Regions from separate parts of the Pollutimonas sp. M17 genome, predicted to be linked through region 2. Evidence: predicted binding sites of a transcription regulator. Region 2 holds the regulator's gene; the other holds the start of a gene.
What was found. Region 2 encodes FNR, which switches genes on or off when oxygen is low (the NO sensors DNR and NnrR bind a similar motif). Its sites were predicted from a motif close to TTGATNNNNATCAA; they were not measured.
Positions count from the first base shown of each region.

Region 1: the regulator FNR is predicted to act here: its motif matches at 2,416-2,429, upstream of OEG81_RS09200 (universal stress protein).

Region 1 covers NZ_CP107548.1:1,927,891-1,932,305, reverse strand. Annotated here, with positions in the region: gene zwf (glucose-6-phosphate dehydrogenase) at 1-674, shown strand, start outside; gene OEG81_RS09205 (PQQ-dependent sugar dehydrogenase) at 713-1,870, shown strand; gene OEG81_RS09200 (universal stress protein) at 1,873-2,298, opposite strand; gene OEG81_RS09195 (glycoside hydrolase family 15 protein) at 2,507-4,303, shown strand; gene chrA (chromate efflux transporter) at 4,308-4,415, opposite strand, start outside.
Region 2 covers NZ_CP107548.1:2,267,852-2,272,266, reverse strand. Annotated here, with positions in the region: gene ccoP (cytochrome-c oxidase, cbb3-type subunit III) at 1-277, shown strand, start outside; gene ccoG (cytochrome c oxidase accessory protein CcoG) at 288-1,787, shown strand; gene OEG81_RS10745 (FixH family protein) at 1,805-2,041, shown strand; gene OEG81_RS10740 (hypothetical protein) at 2,072-2,326, shown strand; gene fnr (fumarate/nitrate reduction transcriptional regulator Fnr) at 2,352-3,080, opposite strand; gene OEG81_RS10730 (LysR family transcriptional regulator) at 3,229-4,158, opposite strand; gene clpB (ATP-dependent chaperone ClpB) at 4,333-4,415, shown strand, end outside.

The sequences.
Region 1 (4,415 bases), 340 kb from region 2:
ACGCCGTGCACGCCGAGAAGGCCAAGGTGTTCCAGGCCATGCGTCCCTTGCGGGCCGACGATCTGGTGCGCGGGCAATACCGGGGCTACAGGAAAGAGGCGCACGTGGATCCCCGTTCCGATGTCGAAACCTATTGCGCGCTGCGCCTGTTCATCGATTCCTGGCGCTGGGCCGGCGTGCCGTGGTTCCTGCGTTCGGGAAAATGCCTGGCCGAGGACGCCGCCGAAGTCCTGATCCAGTTGAAGGCGCCGCCTCAGGAACTGTTTGCCGACTCGCATCCGGCCAAGGGCAGGGCGAACTACCTGCGCTTTCGCCTGTCGCCGCGCTCGGCCGTCGCGCTGGCCGCCCGCGTGAAGCGATCGGGCAAGGAGTTCGTCGGCGAGCAGCGCGAACTTTACCTGCTGGACGACGATTCCATGGAAGAGTCGCCCTACGAAAGACTGCTTGGCGACGCCCTGTCGGGCGACAGGGCCTTGTTCACCAGTGAAGAGGCCATAGAGGCCGCCTGGGCCGTAGTGCAGCCGGTCCTGACCCGCCATGCCCGGGCCCTGCCTTATGCCCCCGGCGGCTGGGGCCCCCGGCAGGCAGCGCAGCTGACCGCCGGCCACGGCGCCTGGCATGATCCCGAGCCGGAAAGCGCCTGCGGCGATGCACGGCCCGCCGTCCCGATATAGCCGAGGTGATCGCCATGATTCCATCGAGCAGTCCGCGGATGCATCGCCTTGCATGCCGACTGGGTTTTGCCGCAAGCCTCTTTGCCTTGGCCGTCCCGCCCGCTGCGGCGCAGGAGGGCGCCATGCGAGGGCAGGCCAGCGAACACGGCATGGTCGTCGTCGACCAATTGCTGGCGGGCCTGGATCATCCCTGGTCCCTTGCCTTCCTGCCGGATGCCTCGGGCGCGCTGATTACCGAGAGGCCCGGGACGCTGCGCCTCTGGCGCCCCGGGACTGGCCTTTCGGCGCCCATAAAGGGCGTTCCGGCCGTTTATGGGCGATCCCAGGGAGGGCTGCTGGATGTGGCCCTTGCGCCCGATTTCCAGGCAAGCCGGCGCGTATACCTCTCGTATGCCGAAAAGGGCGATGACGGCCGCGCCGGCACGACGGTGGGCTATGGCGTGCTTGCTCCCGATGCGGCAGAGCTGACCGGCTTCACCGTGATATTCAGGCAGATGCCGAAGCTGTCCACCGGCGCGCATTTCGGCTCCCGGCTGGTCTTCGACGCGCAGGGGCATTTGTTCATCGCGCTGGGCGAAAACAATCAGCGGTCCACCGCGCAGGACCTGGACAAGCTGCAGGGCAAGGTCGTCCGCCTTCATCCCGACGGCAGCGTGCCCGACGACAATCCGTTCAAGGGCAAGGCGGGCGCGCGTCCCGAGATCTGGTCCTACGGCCATCGCAACCAGCAAGGCGCCGCGCTGAATCCGTGGTCCGGCCGCTTATGGACGCATGAGCATGGCCCGCGCGGCGGCGACGAGCTCAACATTCCGCAGGCGGGGCGCAACTACGGATGGCCTGTCGCCACGCACGGAATCAATTATTCGGGTTTCGCCATACCGGAAGCGCAGGGGGAGTCGGCCCCCGGCACGGAAGCGCCGGTCTATTACTGGAAGGTTTCCCCGGCCATATCGGGCATGGCGTTTTACGATGCCGACCGCTTTCCGGCCTGGCGGCATTCCGTGTTCATCGGGGCATTGAAGCACCAGGCCCTTATACGCCTGCGGCTTGAAGGCGACAAGGTCGTGCATGAAGAGCGCTTGCTGGAATCCATGGGGGAACGCATCCGCGATGTACGCGTCGGCCCCGACGGATTCCTGTATGTGCTGACCGATGAATCCAATGGCAAGCTTTTGAAGATAGGCCTGAAGGATTGAATTTACTTGACCAGGGTGACCGGGATGTCGACCAGGCTGAGCACCTTGATGGTGATGGAGCCCAGCACCAGGCCGCCTACGCTGCCCAGGCCGCGCGTGCCCATGATGATCTGGTCGCAGTGGTTCTTCTTGGCGTAATCGGCAATGGTCACGGCAATGGGGCCGACTTCGATTTTTTCGCGGTAGGCCACGCCTGCCTCGTCCAGGACGGCCTTGGCCGACATCAGCGCGTTGCGGCCTTCGTCTTCATAGTAGTCCTTGATGGCGTCGGCGGAGAAGAAGCGTTTGACGTTGCCCGATACAATGGGCGGATGGACGGTAATGAGATGTATGTCGGCCTGGCCCGCGGCGCCGGCTTCCTTGATGGCCGCCTTGACCGCGCGGACTGCCGAATCGGAACCGTCTACTGGAACGAGTATGGTCTTCATGAGAGCCTCTTTAGTAAATTGTTGTGGTTTGATTGTATATAACGTTTCAGGCGCCGGCTGGCATGGCCGGGGCGCTTGCCTTATATTCACATAGTAAAAGACACACTGGAACGCGTCATGATTTAAATCAAGAACAGCGCATGCACATGACTTCATCGATTAGCTAAGCAGCCTCGCAGCAGTTCGAGGCCTATCCGCAAGGAGGACTATGGCAGCCCGAATCGAAGACTATGCACTACTTGGAAACTGCCGCGCGGCGGCGCTGGTGTCCAAAGAAGGGGCCATCGACTGGCTCTGCTTTCCCAGGTTCGATGCGCCCGCATGTTTCGCCGCCTTGCTGGGCACCCCCGAAAACGGCCGATGGAAAATTGCCCCGACAGGGCAGGTGCGCAGCGTCAAGCGCAGCTATCACGACGGCACGCTCATACTGGAAACCACCTTCCAGACCGATGACGGCATCGCCACCCTCATCGACTTCATGCCTTCCACTTTCACCCATTCCAGCGTCGCGCGCATTGTCGTGGGCGTGAAAGGCCGGGTCGCCTTCGACATGGACCTGGTCATCCGCTTCGATTACGGCCGGACCGTACCGTGGGTCGAACGGCATGACCCGCTTACCCTGACCGCCGTGGCGGGTCCGGAAATGCTGGTTTTGCGCACCCCGACCCCCATCAAGGCGCGGGCCCAGCATTCAACGGCCAGATTCAGCGTATCCGAAGGAGAGCGCAAGGTATTCACCTTGTCGCACCAGCCCTCGCACGAACCGGTGGCCGAGGCGTTCGACGCCGAGGCTTCACTGGCGAAAACCGAATACTTCTGGCATGAATTCTCCAGCCGCTGCCCCGATGTCGGACCCTGGAGCGGCCTGGTCAAGCGCTCGCTCATCACCCTCAAAGCGCTTACCTACTTGCCGACCGGCGGCATCGTGGCGGCGCCCACCACTTCGCTGCCCGAGAAGCTGGGCGGCAAGCGCAACTGGGACTACCGCTATTGCTGGCTGCGCGACGCCACCATGACGCTGCTGGCCTTCATGAGCCTGGGCTATTTCGACGAGGCCCGCGCCTGGCGCGATTGGCTGACCCGCTCGGTGGCCGGCAATCCCGACCAGATGCAGATCATGTACGGGCTGGGCGGCGAACGCCGCCTGACGGAATACGAATTGCCCTGGCTCGGCGGCTATGAAGATTCGCAGCCGGTCCGCATAGGCAATGCGGCCGCCACGCAGACCCAGCTGGACGTCTATGGCGAAGTGGCCGACGCCATGGCGCAGGCGATCAAGGGCATGCTGCCCCGCCATCGGCGCATCGAGGCGATTGCCGAGGTCATCGTGCCATTCCTGGAAAAGGCCTGGCGCCAGCCCGACGAGGGAATCTGGGAAATCAGGGGAGAACAGCAGCATTTCACGCATTCCAAGGTCATGGCCTGGGTGGCCTTCGACCGGATCGCCACCGTCGCCGGCACGCTGGAGAACGGCGGCGAGTTTTCAAGAAACTGCCGGCGCGTGGCCGACGAGATCCGCGAGGAAGTCTGCCGCAAGGCCTACGATCCGGAACTGGGCAGCTTCGTCCAGTACTACGGCTCCAAATGCCTGGATGCCAGCCTGCTGCATATTGCGCTGACCGGCTTCCTTCCGCCGGACGATCCCCGCGTGCTGGGCACGGTGGCCGCCATCGAAAAGCGGCTGATGCGCGACGGCCTGCTGTTGCGCTATGAAACCGAGTACGGGGTGGATGGGTTGCCGCCGGGCGAGGGAACCTTCCTGGTCTGTTCCTTCTGGCTGGCCGACGTCTATGTGCTGCAGGGGCGCGACGATGACGCCCATGCCTTGTTCGAGCACCTGGCCAGCCTGTGCAACGACGTAGGGCTGCTGGCCGAGCAGTACGATCCTCAAGACCGTCGCATGCTGGGAAACTTCCCGCAGGCCTTCAGTCACGTCGGCATCATCAATACGGCCCTGAACCTGCATCGCGTGCAGGCGCCCGCGCAGGAAAGGGCGCACGCCTGAGGGATTACAACAGCGCCGCCTGCAGCCAGCCGGCCAGGCCGCAGGCGGCGACCACCAGCCATGGCGCGGCCCGGAAGTACATCAGGGCGCCAAAGGCCAGCAGCCCTAGGCC
Region 2 (4,415 bases):
GCTGCGCGTCGTGCCGGGCAAGCGCGGCTTCGAGACCTTCTGTGTCGCCTGCCACGGCGTCGAAGGCAAGGGCAACACCGCCCTGGGTGCGCCGAACCTGACCGACAATGTCTGGCTCTATGGCAGCTCCGAGGCGTCCATCGTGGACACCATCCTGAACGGACGCGAGAACCGCATGCCGGCGCAGGAAGGCATTCTGACCGAGGACCAGATCCGCATGCTTACCGCATGGGTATGGGGCTTGTCCAATCAGGGAACCAGCACAGCAGCGAAATAAAAGGCCACACATGAGCAGCGAACCACCCGTCAATCCGACCACGCAAACATCCGCGGCGGCGCCCGCCTGGCAGCCGCCCCGCGTATCCAGGGTCGGGGGTGGCGCTTCTCCGCAGGTCGAGAAGGCGCTGTCCGACGTGCGCAGCAAGATCTACCCGCGCTCGGTGTCGGGCATCTTCGCGCGCTGGCGCATCGTCATGGTGTTCGTGACGCAATTGATCTTCTACGGACTGCCCTGGCTGCAATGGAACGGCCGCCAGGCCGTATTGTTCGATCTGGCCGCGCGCAAGTTCTACATCTTCGGCATGGTGCTGTGGCCGCAGGACGTCATCTACCTGGCCGTCCTGCTGGTGGTTTCGGCCTTCGCCCTGTTCCTGTTCACCGCGATGGCGGGGCGCCTGTTCTGCGGCTATGCCTGTCCGCAAACGGTCTATACCGAAATCTTCATGTGGGTCGAGCGGCGCATCGAGGGCGACCGGCTGGCGCGCATCCGCCTGGACGAGCAACCCTGGACATGGCGCAAGATACGCCTGAAGGCATCCAAGCACATCGTCTGGCTGCTGATCGCCTGGTGGACGGGCTCCACCTTCATCGGCTATTTCGCGCCCATACGCGAACTGGGCATGGGCCTGCTGACCCTGTCCCTGGGGCCGTGGCAGTGGTTCTGGATGGTGTTCTACGCCTTCGCGACCTGGGGCAACGCGGGCTTCATGCGTGAAGCCGTCTGCAAATACATGTGCCCCTATGCGCGCTTCCAGAGCGTGATGGTCGACGACGACACCTTCGTGGTGACCTACGACCATGTGCGCGGTGAGCCCAGGGGCGGACGCTCGCGCCGCATCGACCACAAGGAAGCCGGCATGGGCGACTGCGTCGATTGCAGCCTGTGCGTGCAGGTTTGCCCCACCGGCATCGACATCCGCGACGGCCTGCAATACATGTGCATAGGCTGCGGCGCCTGTGTCGACGCCTGTGATCAGGTCATGGAAAAAATGGATTATCCCAAAGGCCTGATCCGATATACCTCCGGGCGCGCCATCGCCGACGGCATGACGCAAAGCCAGGTCCGCAAGCGCATGCTGCGGCCGCGGGTGCTGGCTTACTCCTTCATATTGGGGTTGATCGTCATTGGCTTCGTGGTGTCGCTGGCCACGCGCACGAACCTGCGCATGGACGTCATCCGCGACCGGGGCGTACTGGGCCGCGAAGTGGCGGGCGGCATGATAGAGAACGTTTATCGCCTGCAGTTCATCAACACGTCCGAGTCGCCGGTCGAGCTGACCCTGGGCGCCAGCGGTCTGCCCGAGCTGTCCATCATGACGGCCGACCATGGCGCGACCACAGTCCACGTCGATCCGGCGTCGAACCGGCTGGTGCCCATCGTGGTACGGGCGCCGGCCGGCAAGGTCGACGCGGGCCTGCACGATATCGAGCTCACCGTGGTGGGCAGCTATGGCGAGGAAGGCGAAACGACCGTCGTCGAGCGTTCCAGCTTTTTTGTGCCAAAATGATTCCAGGAGGCAGCACCATGTCCGACACCCAACCCACTGGCGCGAATGGGCCCGAAAACAGCAGCAAGCCCTGGTGGCGGGAGCCCTGGCCATGGATACTCATGGCCGGCCCGGCGGCGGCCGTCGTTGGCTGTATCATTACCATTGTGCTGGCGGTGCAGAATTTTGGGGATCAGGCCATTACCGACGGGGGCGTCAAGCGCGGCCTGGTCGTCAGCAAGCAAACCCAGACTCCGCCGCCTTCAAAACCTTAGGCAAGCAAAAGAATACGACGGGAGACCTTTATGCGGTGGCGTTCATTGATGTGGATTTTATGGCCTTCGTTCCTGGTGGGCGCGGCCACCAGTGCAGCGGTATTCGCCATGGTCGATCCCCTGGATATCGCCTTTTTCGGCTATATGGAAGCTACTCGCCAGCAAGTGTATGCGGGGGGATTCTTTCTTTTCTGGCTGATGGCCGCCTTGTCCAGCGCCCTGAGCCTGCACCTGGCGCCTCGCGGCCAGCTGGTCGACGAGTTCGGCGATCCCATAGAGCAATAACCGCCGCGTAGCGGCGGGGCGGCCCTCAGCCGCAGTCGGTGCCGGCCAGCGCCTGCAGATTGCGCATGTCCAGGATGTGGACCTCGCGTTGCTGGACCCGGATCAGCCCCTCCCGCGCAAAGCGGGAAAACAGACGGCTGACGGTCTCCAGGGTCAGGCCCAGGTAGTTGCCGATTTCCTCGCGGCTCATGCGCAGGATGAATTCACTGGCCGAATAGCCCAGCACAACCAGCCTTTGCGACAGGTTCACCAGGAAGGCGGCCAGCCTTTGCTCGGACCGCAGGGCGCCCAGGGCCATGATCAGATGGTGCGAACGGCTGATTTCCTTGCTCATGAGCCGCCGGAACTGTTGCTGCAGCACTGGAAGATGCTGCGACAGCTGGTCCATTTCGTCTATGCGTATGACACAGACTTCGGTATCTTCCAGCGCGATGGCGTGGGATACATGGGTGTTGTCCAGCAGGCCGTCCATGCCCAGGATCTCGCCGGGCAGCAGGAAGCCGGTGATCTGCACCTGGCCGGAGGAATCCTCCAGCTGGGTCTTCAGGGAGCCCGACCGGATGCCGTACACCGCTTCGGTCTTGTCGCCCAGGCGGAACAGGGCACTCCCCTTGGGGATGCGGATGCGTTCCTTGACCAATTCATCCAGCTTGGCGACATCATTGCGCGGCATGCCCAGCGGCAGGCATATTTCGCTGAGCATGCAAGTGGAACAGCGCGTCGAATTGGGAGTAACAGGAATTTTTTTCTGCATTCAATCGTCCTCGTGGGCGAGGAAGTAAGGTTCGGCGGCCAGCTAAGGGCCGTATGCTTCATTGTAAGCTTTCAGTCAGGGAGACTGGCGCATCCCTTGCCATGACATGCATCAAGTATACGGTAGCGGGCTTTTAATCCCTTGCTTGTCACCTGAGTGTGGTTTTTTCGCCAGTGGGATTCCAGTAGGCGGGCGATGCATAGCGCGCCTTGACCATGTCGATGAACAGGCGTACACGCAGGGGCAGGTGCTTGCGTTCGGGCAGCATGGCGAAAATGCCGTTGGCCGGGGCCGCGTAGTCGTCCAGCACGCTGATCAGGCGCCCCTCGGCCAGGTCCTCCTGGACTTCCCACAAAGAACGCCAGGCCAGCCCGATGCCGGCCAGCGTCCACTGATGCAGCACCGATCCGTCGCTGCAGGCCATATTGCCCTTGACGCGCACGGCGCGCAGTTCCCCGTCCTGCCTGAGCAGCCACCCCCGGGCCTGATTGCCCTGGTTGCCGAAAGACAGGCAGTTGTGCTGCGCCAGATCGTCGGGCGTATTGGGGCGGCCGTATTCCTGCAGGTAGGACGGAGCGGCGACGATGACGCGTTTGTTGTCGGCCAGGCGCAATCCGACGATCTGGGAATCGTCCAGTTCGCCCAGGCGGATGGCGCAGTCGTAGCGTTCTTCGATGAGATCGACCAGGCGGTCGCTGAGGTCGAGGGTGACGGTGACCTCGGGGTAGGCGGCGACGAACTCGGGTATCAGCGGCGCCACGTGGCGCCGCCCGAAGCCCGCCGGCGCGCTGACGCGCAAATGCCCGCTGGGCCGTATGCTGCCCTGTGAAATGCGCGATTCAGCGTCATTCAGTTCGCGCAGGATGCGCTGCGCCTCTTCGAACAGTTCGGCGCCTTCCGAGGTCAGGGACAGGCGGCGGGTGGAGCGCGCCAGAAGCTTGATGCCCAGGCGCGCTTCAAGCGAGCTGATGCGCCGGCCCATCATTGCCGGGGCGATGCCTTCGGCCCGGGCGGCGGCCGACAGGCTGCCCAGTGTCGCAACGGCCACGAAGCTTTCGAGTTGTTTGAATTTGTCCATGCTGGCGTGTCAGGTAGGCGGCCAGTCAGTGCGGGGCCGGGCCAAGTGCAATAGTATCAGCATGGGGAACGCCTTCGGTCCGCGGCGGCCGCAAACGCCCTTGAAAATGCCTGTTCCGGCCGCACATATTCACTATTCGAGCACATGCTCTCCCATTTCAGTGAAAACCATATTATGCGATACGATAAATTGACGACGAAGTTCCAGCAGGCCCTTGCCGACGCGCAAAGCCTGGCCGTGAAGCACGATAATCAGTA